DNA from 2 places in the Komagataeibacter sp. NFXK3 genome. Region 2 is predicted to be linked to the other one. Evidence: riboswitches for the same ligand, from Rfam matches in the RefSeq annotation. Region 2 holds a riboswitch; the other holds the start of a gene.
What was found. Region 2 has a riboswitch for cobalamin ahead of OQZ28_RS12740 (carbohydrate porin). Riboswitches for the same ligand answer to the same signal wherever they lie in the genome.

Region 1 (4,413 bases), on a different contig from region 2:
GCTGGCGGCATGCAGCACGCCCGCGGGCGGCAGCGGCTCGGCGGGCATGCCATCATCCGGCCCGCGCCCGGCAATATGGGCCATGAGCCGCAGGGCGGTGGCGGTGTTGGCGGCCCCCCCCGTGCGCAGCAGGGCATCAAGCCGGGTGCGGATGGTGTCGGGCACGGTGGACAGGCTGGCAAGACGCGGGTCATCGCGCCCGTCGCCCGCCAGCAGCACCAGCGGAATGCCCGCCTGCTGGCAGGCCCGTCCCAGTTCCTCCACCCCGTAGCGCCAGTATTCCAGCCCGCCCAGCAGCCGCACCACCACGCAGCGCGACTCCATGATGGTGTCGGCTACGTACAGGTCGATCGACATGGGGTGGCGCAGGCGCGACAGCGTTGCGGTGCGCAGGCTGGCATCGGGGGTGGCCCCTGCCGCATGGGCGGCGTTGAGGCACAGCAGGTCACTGTCCGAAAAGGACAGGAACACGATATCAGCCGGGGCATGGCCGAGATCCTCGGCCTGATCGGCCTCGTCGAGCGTGCGGACCTCGCGTGCCAGCAGGTGCATGATGCGGCTCCCGTCTGCCCGGTGTCTAGCCCTGGGCCAGTGCCGCCGTAATGGCAGCCTGATCAAGGCCCTTCTGGCCGATCACCACAAGGTTGCCGGTGCGCGGGCCATCCTTGAGCACAGGCTGGTCGAACTGGTGGCGAAAGCGGCTGCCCACGCCCTGCACCGCCAGCCGCATGGCCTTGCCGCGCACGGTGGCGTAGCCCTTCATGCGCAGGATGTCGTGCTGTCCGGCCAGTTTTTTCAGCCGCGTGATGAAGCCTTCCACGCTGTCCTGCTCGGGGATGGGCAGCACGAAGCTCTCGAAATCATCATGCTCGTGCTCGCCGCCCTCGGCATCGTGGTGGGAGGGGCGGGCGGCCAGGTCATCTTCCGCTGCCGCATCGAGGCCGAGCAGCACGGCGGGGTCGACCTGCCCGTCGGTTGCGCGCACGACCTTGACCGCGCGCGGGATCTCGGCGCGGATCGCGGCCTCGACCGCATCGGCCTGCTGTGGCGTCATGAGGTCGGTCTTGTTGAGCACCACGAGGTCGGCGCACAGGAGCTGGTCCTCGTACACCTCGGCCAGCGGGTTGTCGTGGTCGAGAGAGGGGTCGGCCGCCTGCTGGCGGGCGACTTCGGCGGGGTCATCGGCAAAGCGGCCGGCTTCCACGGCGGGGCCATCGACCACGGTCACCACGCCATCAACCGTCATGCGCGTGCGGATGGTGGGCCAGCCGAACGCCTTGAGCAGCGGCTTGGGCAAAGCGAGGCCGGAGGTCTCGATCACGATATGGTCGGGCGGGGTCGCGCGGTCGAGCAGGGCCTCCATGGTGGGCAGGAAGTCATCGGCCACGGTGCAGCACAGGCAGCCATTGGTCAGCTCGACAATGTCCTCATCCGTGCAGCCTTCCACGCCGCAGGCGCGCAGCGTGTCGCCATCAATGCCCAGCGTGCCGAATTCATTGACCACGATGGCAATGCGCCTGCCCTTCGCATTGGCCAGCACGTGGCGCAGAAGCGTGGTCTTGCCCGCGCCCAGAAAGCCGGTGATGACGGTAACGGGTACCTTGGCGCGGGCCGTGGCGGCGGTGTTCATGGCAGTCAGACTCCGGAAAAGAGGGATGAGGGAAAGCGGCCGCGCACCATGTCGCTCAGGCTTGCGGGCCTGCGCGAGGGCATGACGGTGCCTTTGGCCGATGCGGCATAGGCGTCGATATAGGTCAGCAGGTCATCCGCCTTTTCGGGGCCAAGATTGGCCAGCAGCCAGCCCCATTTGCCCGGCGTGGCAATAACGGCGGTGCAGCCATCGTTGCACGCGGCAAGGCAGGCGACCTCATGCACGACAAGGTTTGAGTTGCCCGCGGCGAGCGCCTGCATGGCGTCGTGCAGCTGGCGGCCCTGCGGGTTGTCCGATGCGGGCAGGCCCCGGCGGCAGGTCACGCACACATGCAGGTGCACGGGCGGTGGTGTCGTGTCTGGCGGGGGGGGAGTGGTCATCTGGTCCGTGCCCTTTCGCGGCGCTGCCGGGCGGGCAGCACAAAAAGCGGGGTGCACGGTCATGCCCCACCCGGCGGCAGGCATTGCCCGGGTGGTGGCCAGTCGCGTGCCGGGCACCCCGCCAGCCATGCGATCGAAACGGTAATTCTATCCCGCACGGGCGGGGATGGCAGGTCTCCTGGCTTGTGGCGAAGGGCGTGGCGGGCCACACCCTCAGTATCCGGCCGCCTTCCCGGCCCCTTCGGGACCAGTGGCGGGGCCAGTGCATGCACCGGGCCGGATTCGACCACCTACAGTTGCGGGGGCAGCGACGGCATTGCTGTCAGGCGCACCGTCTTCCCTATTCTCCCTGGTGGGGAACCATCAGCGGCGGATCTAGCCGATTGCGGGGCGCGCTGTCAAAAAAGACACGGCCGGTTTCAGGGCAGGGGCACGCCGCTTGTGGCCAGCCGCCATGTGGCGTGGCGGGTGAGCACCGTGCGGGTGAGGGGGGCGATATCCAGCCGCGCCATCATGGCGCCATCACCCCCAAGAGCCGCGATGGCAAGGGCGCGGACGGTCGTGGCATCGGCCAGCGCCAGCAGGCGGGCTGGCGTTGCGGGCAGGGCGGCCAGCCATGTGGCCACGCGGCGCAGCAGCGAATCGCGGCTTTCACCCCCCGGTGGGGCAAAGCTGGCATCCCCGACCCAGCGGGCCAGATCGGCAGGAGGCAGGGCCTTGAGCGAAAGCCCGTGCCACGCCCCCATATCGGCAGCATTCAGGGCGGGCACGGCTTCGCCCGCATCGGTCCCGATGGCTCTGCTCAGGGCGGGTGGCACAAAAAGGCGGTCGGCTGGTGGCAGCGCGCCCATGAAGCCTGCGGGCAGGATGGGAATGGCATCGCGCGGGGGCATGATGCCCCGGCGCAAGCCATCGGGCGCGGGCAGGGCGATGCAGGTCAGTGTCTGGTGCATGATGCCCTGCGTGGCCTGAAAGGGTGGGGCGAGCAATGGATGATTGACCTTGCCGGTCGATTTTGGAACCATGGCGACTGATCCGGTTACACGGCAAGGGCATTGCATGCCGCCCTGTCATGCCATACTGCTCCGGGTCGAGCATGATCCATGGAGTTTTTCAGCATGAGCCAAGACACATCCGTCCTGTCCGCCAATATTGCCGCCCCGCCGGTTGCCATCCCGGTGCGCGACCTGCTGCCGTGGGGTGTGTTCGGGCTGGTTCTGGCCTCGCTGCTGATCTACTTCGTTGGCGCGGAGCAGGGGGCGACTTCGCTCATTTCCGGGCATTACGTGCATGAATTCGTGCATGATGGCCGCCATCTGCTTGGCTTCCCCTGCCACTAAGGGGCGCGGGGCTCCTGCCCCGCATGGCCTGATGTGAAGAACGGCATGCGCCCCTGCGCCTGCCGTTTTTTATTGCCTGCTTCAAAAGCAGAAGTTTTTGGTGAAGCTTTTTTCAAAAAGCTTCAAGGAACGCCGCCTTTTTGAAAAAAAGGCGGCATCCAAAAACTTTTGTTATTTTCAATTAGTCAAGGTGGACGACCGTCCGCCCCCTTATATGTCCCGCCAGCAGGCGCGGCGCGATGTCGGGCACCTCGGCCAGGGCTGCGTCATGCAGCATGCTGTCCAGCCGGGTGGGGTCGATGTCACGCGCCAGCCGCGCCCAGGCTGTCATGCGGCGCGGGCGGGGGCACATCACGCTGTCGATTCCCTGCAGGCGCACATTGCGCAGGATGAAGGGGGCCACCGTCAGTGGCAGCGCCATGCCTCCGGCCAGCCCGCAGGCCGCCACCGTGCCGCCATGCATGATCGAGGCGCACATCGTGGCCAGCACCGCGCCCCCGGCCACGTCAATCCCGCCCGCCCAGCGCGCCGTTTCCAGCGGTTTGCCGGTGGGGGCCAGCGCCTCGCGCGGCAGCACTTCGGCCGCACCCAGGCTGATCAGATACGCTTGGAGCTGTGCGCGCCCGGTCACCGCCACCACCTGATAGCCCAGTTGCGCCAGCAGCATCACGGCCATGCCGCCCACGCCGCCGCCCGCGCCACTCACGATGATGGGGCCGGAGGCAGGCGTCAGCCCGCCATCCTCCAGCGCCATGACGCACAGCATGGCCGTAAAGCCCGCCGTGCCAATGCCCATCACCTGCCGCCCCGACAGGCCCGCAGGGTGCGGCAGCAGCCACCGCCCCGGCAGGCGGGCCATGCCAGCCAGGCCACCCCAATGCTTTTCCCCCAGGCCCCAGCCAGTGGCCAGCACCTGATCGCCGGGACGAAAGACCGGGTCATCGGAATGGAGGACGCGGCCTGCAAGGTCGATGCCCGGAATCATGGGAAAATGCTGCACCACCGGCGCCCCGCGCGTGATGGCCAGCGCATCCTTGTAGTT
Region 2 (4,413 bases):
ATAATCCTCAAGCTCATGCAGCACGATGTAGTCCGGCTGCATGATATGCGTGATGGCCTTTACGCCAAGCCTGCCCGCCAGTTCATGGATGGGATCATCAAAAGCATGGAGCGGATAGCGTTCTGCACCGCCGATGTTCTGGTACAGGGTCGTGCCATCATATTCCAGCTTCAGCTGGATGATGTTGCAGATGTCGAGCAGGATGAAGGTGGTCCTGCCCTGGGGGGCGCGGGGGGAACATTCCAGCCATCGGTTGTTTGCCACCGTGCGCATGATGGTGCGGACATCATCAAACCTGTCGTAGTAGGACATGGATTCCTCCCCTTTTGTTTATAGGGCGGGGGGAAGACGTAACAAGAATACAAATTTTTCAATGTAGCCCTGTGCTTTTGCCTTTACCGGGATGTATCGTTGCGGGGATTGGGGGCATTGGCCCGTCCGGGCGCGAAAAGCAGCACCATAAGCAGTAGCACGATCGCGCCCGACCAGCCCCGCGTGCGCGGGGTGGCGGGGTCGCCCATCAGAACGTAATGCTGCTGTGCAGGCCAAAAATGGCCTCGTTGCCCACGCGGCGATTATAGCTCACGCCATAATCAGGCACGCCGCCCGAGGGGTTCCACACGTACTGGAAGTCAGGCTGCATCACCATCCACGGCGTGACCTGCGCCTGATAGGTCAGTTCAAGGTGGTTTTCATTGCCCTGCACGGGGGTATAGGCGCTCAGGGCCGTGTTGCGGTCGAACTGCCGCTCGCCCGAGCTGGCGCGCCCAATGCCCCAGCCCAGCCCGATCGTGTCATTGTCGCGGCCCTTGAATGGGGCCTTGAGGTTCAGCCCCGCATCAATGGCGAAGCTGATCAGGTTGCGGTCGCCGCTATTGCCGGTGGCGCGCACGAACAGGCCCACCGACCGGGCCGATGTGATGGAAGGCCGCCAGAGCATCTGGTCAATGATGCCATATACCATCCAGTTGCCCCGGTCCCAGCGCGGGATGCCGGTGGTGTCATTCGGGCTGCCGAGCGCCTGGCCCAGATTGTTGTAGCGGTAGTCGGCAAACTTCGCGGTATCGTAATAGCCGCCCAGCTTGTACACGCCCGGCAGGCCGGGGTTCTTGGCCGCGTGCGCCATGTCGGCGGGCTGGGGGTTGAGCGCGTATTGCAGCTCGGTGATGAGCAGCGCGCCGGTGCCCATGTTGAAGTTCGTGCCGTTGGCGCCGTTATAGGTCTGGCTGGTGGGGTCGGAGTTGTAGCCAGGCGCCGAGCCGGTGGCCTGCTGGATGGGCAGGGAGTTGTAGCGGTTGCCCGGCGGGTTGTCGTCGGCCGCGGCAAACATGAAGGTGAACGTCTCGCTGGGCCGGTAGCGGATGCGGATGGCGGGAGACGACAGCGGCCACGATGGCCCGCCGCCATATAGGTTGACCGAGGGTGCCATGGGCCAGCCGAAATTGGCGTTGAGGTAAAGCGAGGCGTAATCGCTGATCAGGAATTCGGTATCGAGATCCTGCTGGCCGATCTTGACGTCGAGCTTGCCTTTGAGGAAGGACTGCTGGTACCACAGTTCGAACAGGCGGGTGGAGCGGTCGGCCTCGAACCCGCTGACGGGGTTGAAATTGGCCAGGTGATCCTGCGAGATCGAGCGCCCGCGCGTCTGTAATGCGCTGACATTGAACAGGCCGCCCTTGAGCCCAAACAGCTTCTCGGTATCGACGGTGAGCGTGGGCATGGTCACGCCATCATAGGCAGGCCCGGTGCCCGAGCCACTGGCGCCATCATTGCCTGATGGTGTGCCGCCGGTGCCGTTGCCCCATACTTCATCGACTTCCTGAATGTCGAAGCTGATGCCGTGCTTGTACAGCCATGGCCGTGCACCCCACATATTGCCCAGCAGGTTGCCGCTGGTGTCGAGCCTGTCACCGTCACCTGCGGCTTTTTCCTCCGCTTCAGCGGTGGCGCGTTCTGAATCGCGCACCGTGGCGGGGTCGATCTGCACGATCAGTGGCGTGGAGTTGCCCAGGCGGGCGCGGTCCAGCGCGATCTGGGTCTGGGCATGGGCTGCGGTGCAATATGCGCCGCCCAGGGCGCCCGACAGCAGCAGCAGGCGCGACAGGGGCTGCCGGCGTGCGGGGAGAATATGCAGTTTCATGGTGGAAACATCCCGTCAGGATGGGTCTGGCGCCAAAGGGCCAGAAGATGACGGACCAATGAAAAGGCCCGTCGCTGCTACGGCATACGGGATGTCAGCTCGGAGGGCGCATGGTCTCATATCCATCTCCGGTCATGCCCGCCCGGCGATATCGTTAAAGGACAATGGCAGGTCTCCTGACTTGCGGGTCATTGCACATCATCTCCCTTCCCGGCCGGAACCAGTGGTCGCCGTTGGCATGGCACCAGATGAAGCACTCTCCGCCTACAGTTGCGGGTACAGCTGCCGACTGCGCCCCCGGGCCTGAATACCCTGCCGGGACTTACGGCATTCCCTTTTTCACCCGTTTGCACGGGACCATTGACTTGTCGGGCAGGACTATACCGCGCGCGGATCAATGCGCAAGATCAGCGCATTATCGCCATTTCGCCATGGCAGGCGCAGCCATGGGGCACGCGCACGCAGCGCCGGGCGGTGCTGCGTGGGTGGTTATGGGCGCGTGGCCGGGGTTTCGTGCGGCGGCTGGGCTTTTTGTGCCCCGCAGGAAGGAGATGGATTTAATATGTTGATAAGAAAAGGTTTTATTAAAAAAGACAGCCATTTATGAAGCTTTTTGGAAAAAAAGCTTCACCAGAAACACTCTCATGGCCTGCAGGCCGGTTTCAGGCCGCCGGCACAGGCTCGGCCCGGCGTTCCCTGATCCATGTATCAAGGGCTGCGGTATCCATCGGGCGGCCAAAGTAATAGCCCTGTATCACGTCGCAGTCGATGTTGCGCAGCTGGGCGCACTGGGCGGCGTCCTCCACCCCCTCGGCCACCACGGTCATGCCCAGCGTGTGGCCGATGCGGATGATGGCGGTCACCACCTGGCGCACGTTGCCGGTGCTGCCAAAGCCGTTCATGAAGCTGCGGTCGATCTTGACCTCGCTTATGGGCAGGCTGGCAAGGTTGGACAGGCTGGAATACCCGGTGCCGAAATCATCCATCGACAGCCCGATGCCCAGTTCGCGGATGGCCCTGGCGGTGGCGACCGTCTGCTCGAAATTCTCGATCATGGCGGTCTCGGTCAGTTCCACGATCAGGCGCTCGGGCGGCACGCTGGTCTCGTGCAGAATACTGGCAAGCTGCGGCACGAGTTCAGGGTCCTGGAACTGGATGGCCGATACATTGACCGATACGGTGGGCACGGGAATGCCGCGGGCGATCCATTGCGCCATCTGCGCGCACGCCGCGCGCAGCGACCACACGCCAATGGCGCGGATCTGCCCGGTTTCCTCCGCCACGGGAATGAACCGCCCCGGCGAGACCATGCCCAGCACCGCATCATTCCAGCGTGAGAGCGCCTCCACGCCATGCAGCTCCCCCGTGCTGAGGTCAACCTGGGGCTGGTAGACAAGGGTCAGCCTGTTATCGGCAATGGCCTCGCGCAGGGCGGAGGCGAGGATGATGTGATCTTCCGCCTGCCGGTTCATGGAGGGGTGGAAGAAGCGGTAGCAGCACCGCCCCGCCTTCTTGGCCTGTGCGAGTGCGGTATAGGCCTGGCGCAGGGTTTCTTCCACCGCCTGCCCGTCCTGATGGGTGCTGATGCCGATGCTGCCCGAAATGTTGATGGGAATGCCATCGATCGTAACCGGCTCTTCAAGCGTGTGGATGATGCGCTCGGCCAGATGCGTGATGTTGGTGGCGTCCTGCGTGGTCAGCACCACGAATTCATCGCCCTCGGTGCGCACCAGCACGTCGCGCCCCACAATGCCGTGGCGCAGGCGGCCCGCGAGTTCAAGCAGCATCTGGTCGGCCCGGCCCTGGCCAAGCGCCTGCACGATCTTGCGGAAACGGTCGAGGTCGATGACCATGATGCTCAGCACCGTTGCAGGCGGCCGGGCCACGAGTTCGTTGAGGCGGCGGTTGAGCCACAGGCGGTTGGGCAGGCCGGTCAGCCGGTCGGTATAGGACAGGCGGATGATGGATTCACGGCTGCGCTGCTGCTCGATGGCGAGCATGGCCAGGTGCACGCAGGCATTGACAATGCGCCGGTGCCACGCCCCCGGCTGGCCGGGCGTGCGGAAATAGAGCGAGAAGCTGCCCGCCACATCCCCATTGCGCAGGATGATGGGCACCGCCCACTCCGCTGCCAGCGCGTGCTCGGCCACGACCGTGCGCAGGGCGGGCCAGCGGTCTTCCGCCGCAAGGTCGGGCACCTCCACTTCCTTTGCCGTGGCGATGGCCGTGCCGCACGCGCCGCCTGCGGTGCTGGCCTCCAGCCCCTCGAACGC

Region 1: another riboswitch for cobalamin. It lies ahead of OQZ28_RS00965 (DUF1636 domain-containing protein); the one in region 2 lies ahead of OQZ28_RS12740 (carbohydrate porin).

What each region holds. Positions count from the first base shown of each region.
Region 1 covers NZ_JAPIVJ010000001.1:188,674-193,086, reverse strand. The annotation lists gene cobN (cobaltochelatase subunit CobN) at 1-552, opposite strand, end outside; gene cobW (cobalamin biosynthesis protein CobW) at 578-1,630, opposite strand; gene OQZ28_RS00965 (DUF1636 domain-containing protein) at 1,636-2,031, opposite strand; cobalamin riboswitch at 2,183-2,411, opposite strand; gene OQZ28_RS00960 (histidine phosphatase family protein) at 2,451-3,056, opposite strand; gene OQZ28_RS00955 (CbtB domain-containing protein) at 3,150-3,371, shown strand; gene acuI (acrylyl-CoA reductase (NADPH)) at 3,553-4,413, opposite strand, start outside.
Region 2 covers NZ_JAPIVJ010000011.1:99,309-103,721, forward strand. The annotation lists gene OQZ28_RS12730 (hypothetical protein) at 1-312, opposite strand, end outside; gene OQZ28_RS12735 (hypothetical protein) at 396-521, opposite strand; gene OQZ28_RS12740 (carbohydrate porin) at 521-2,140, opposite strand; cobalamin riboswitch at 2,290-2,517, opposite strand; partial or broken gene OQZ28_RS12745 (putative bifunctional diguanylate cyclase/phosphodiesterase) at 2,803-4,413, opposite strand, start outside.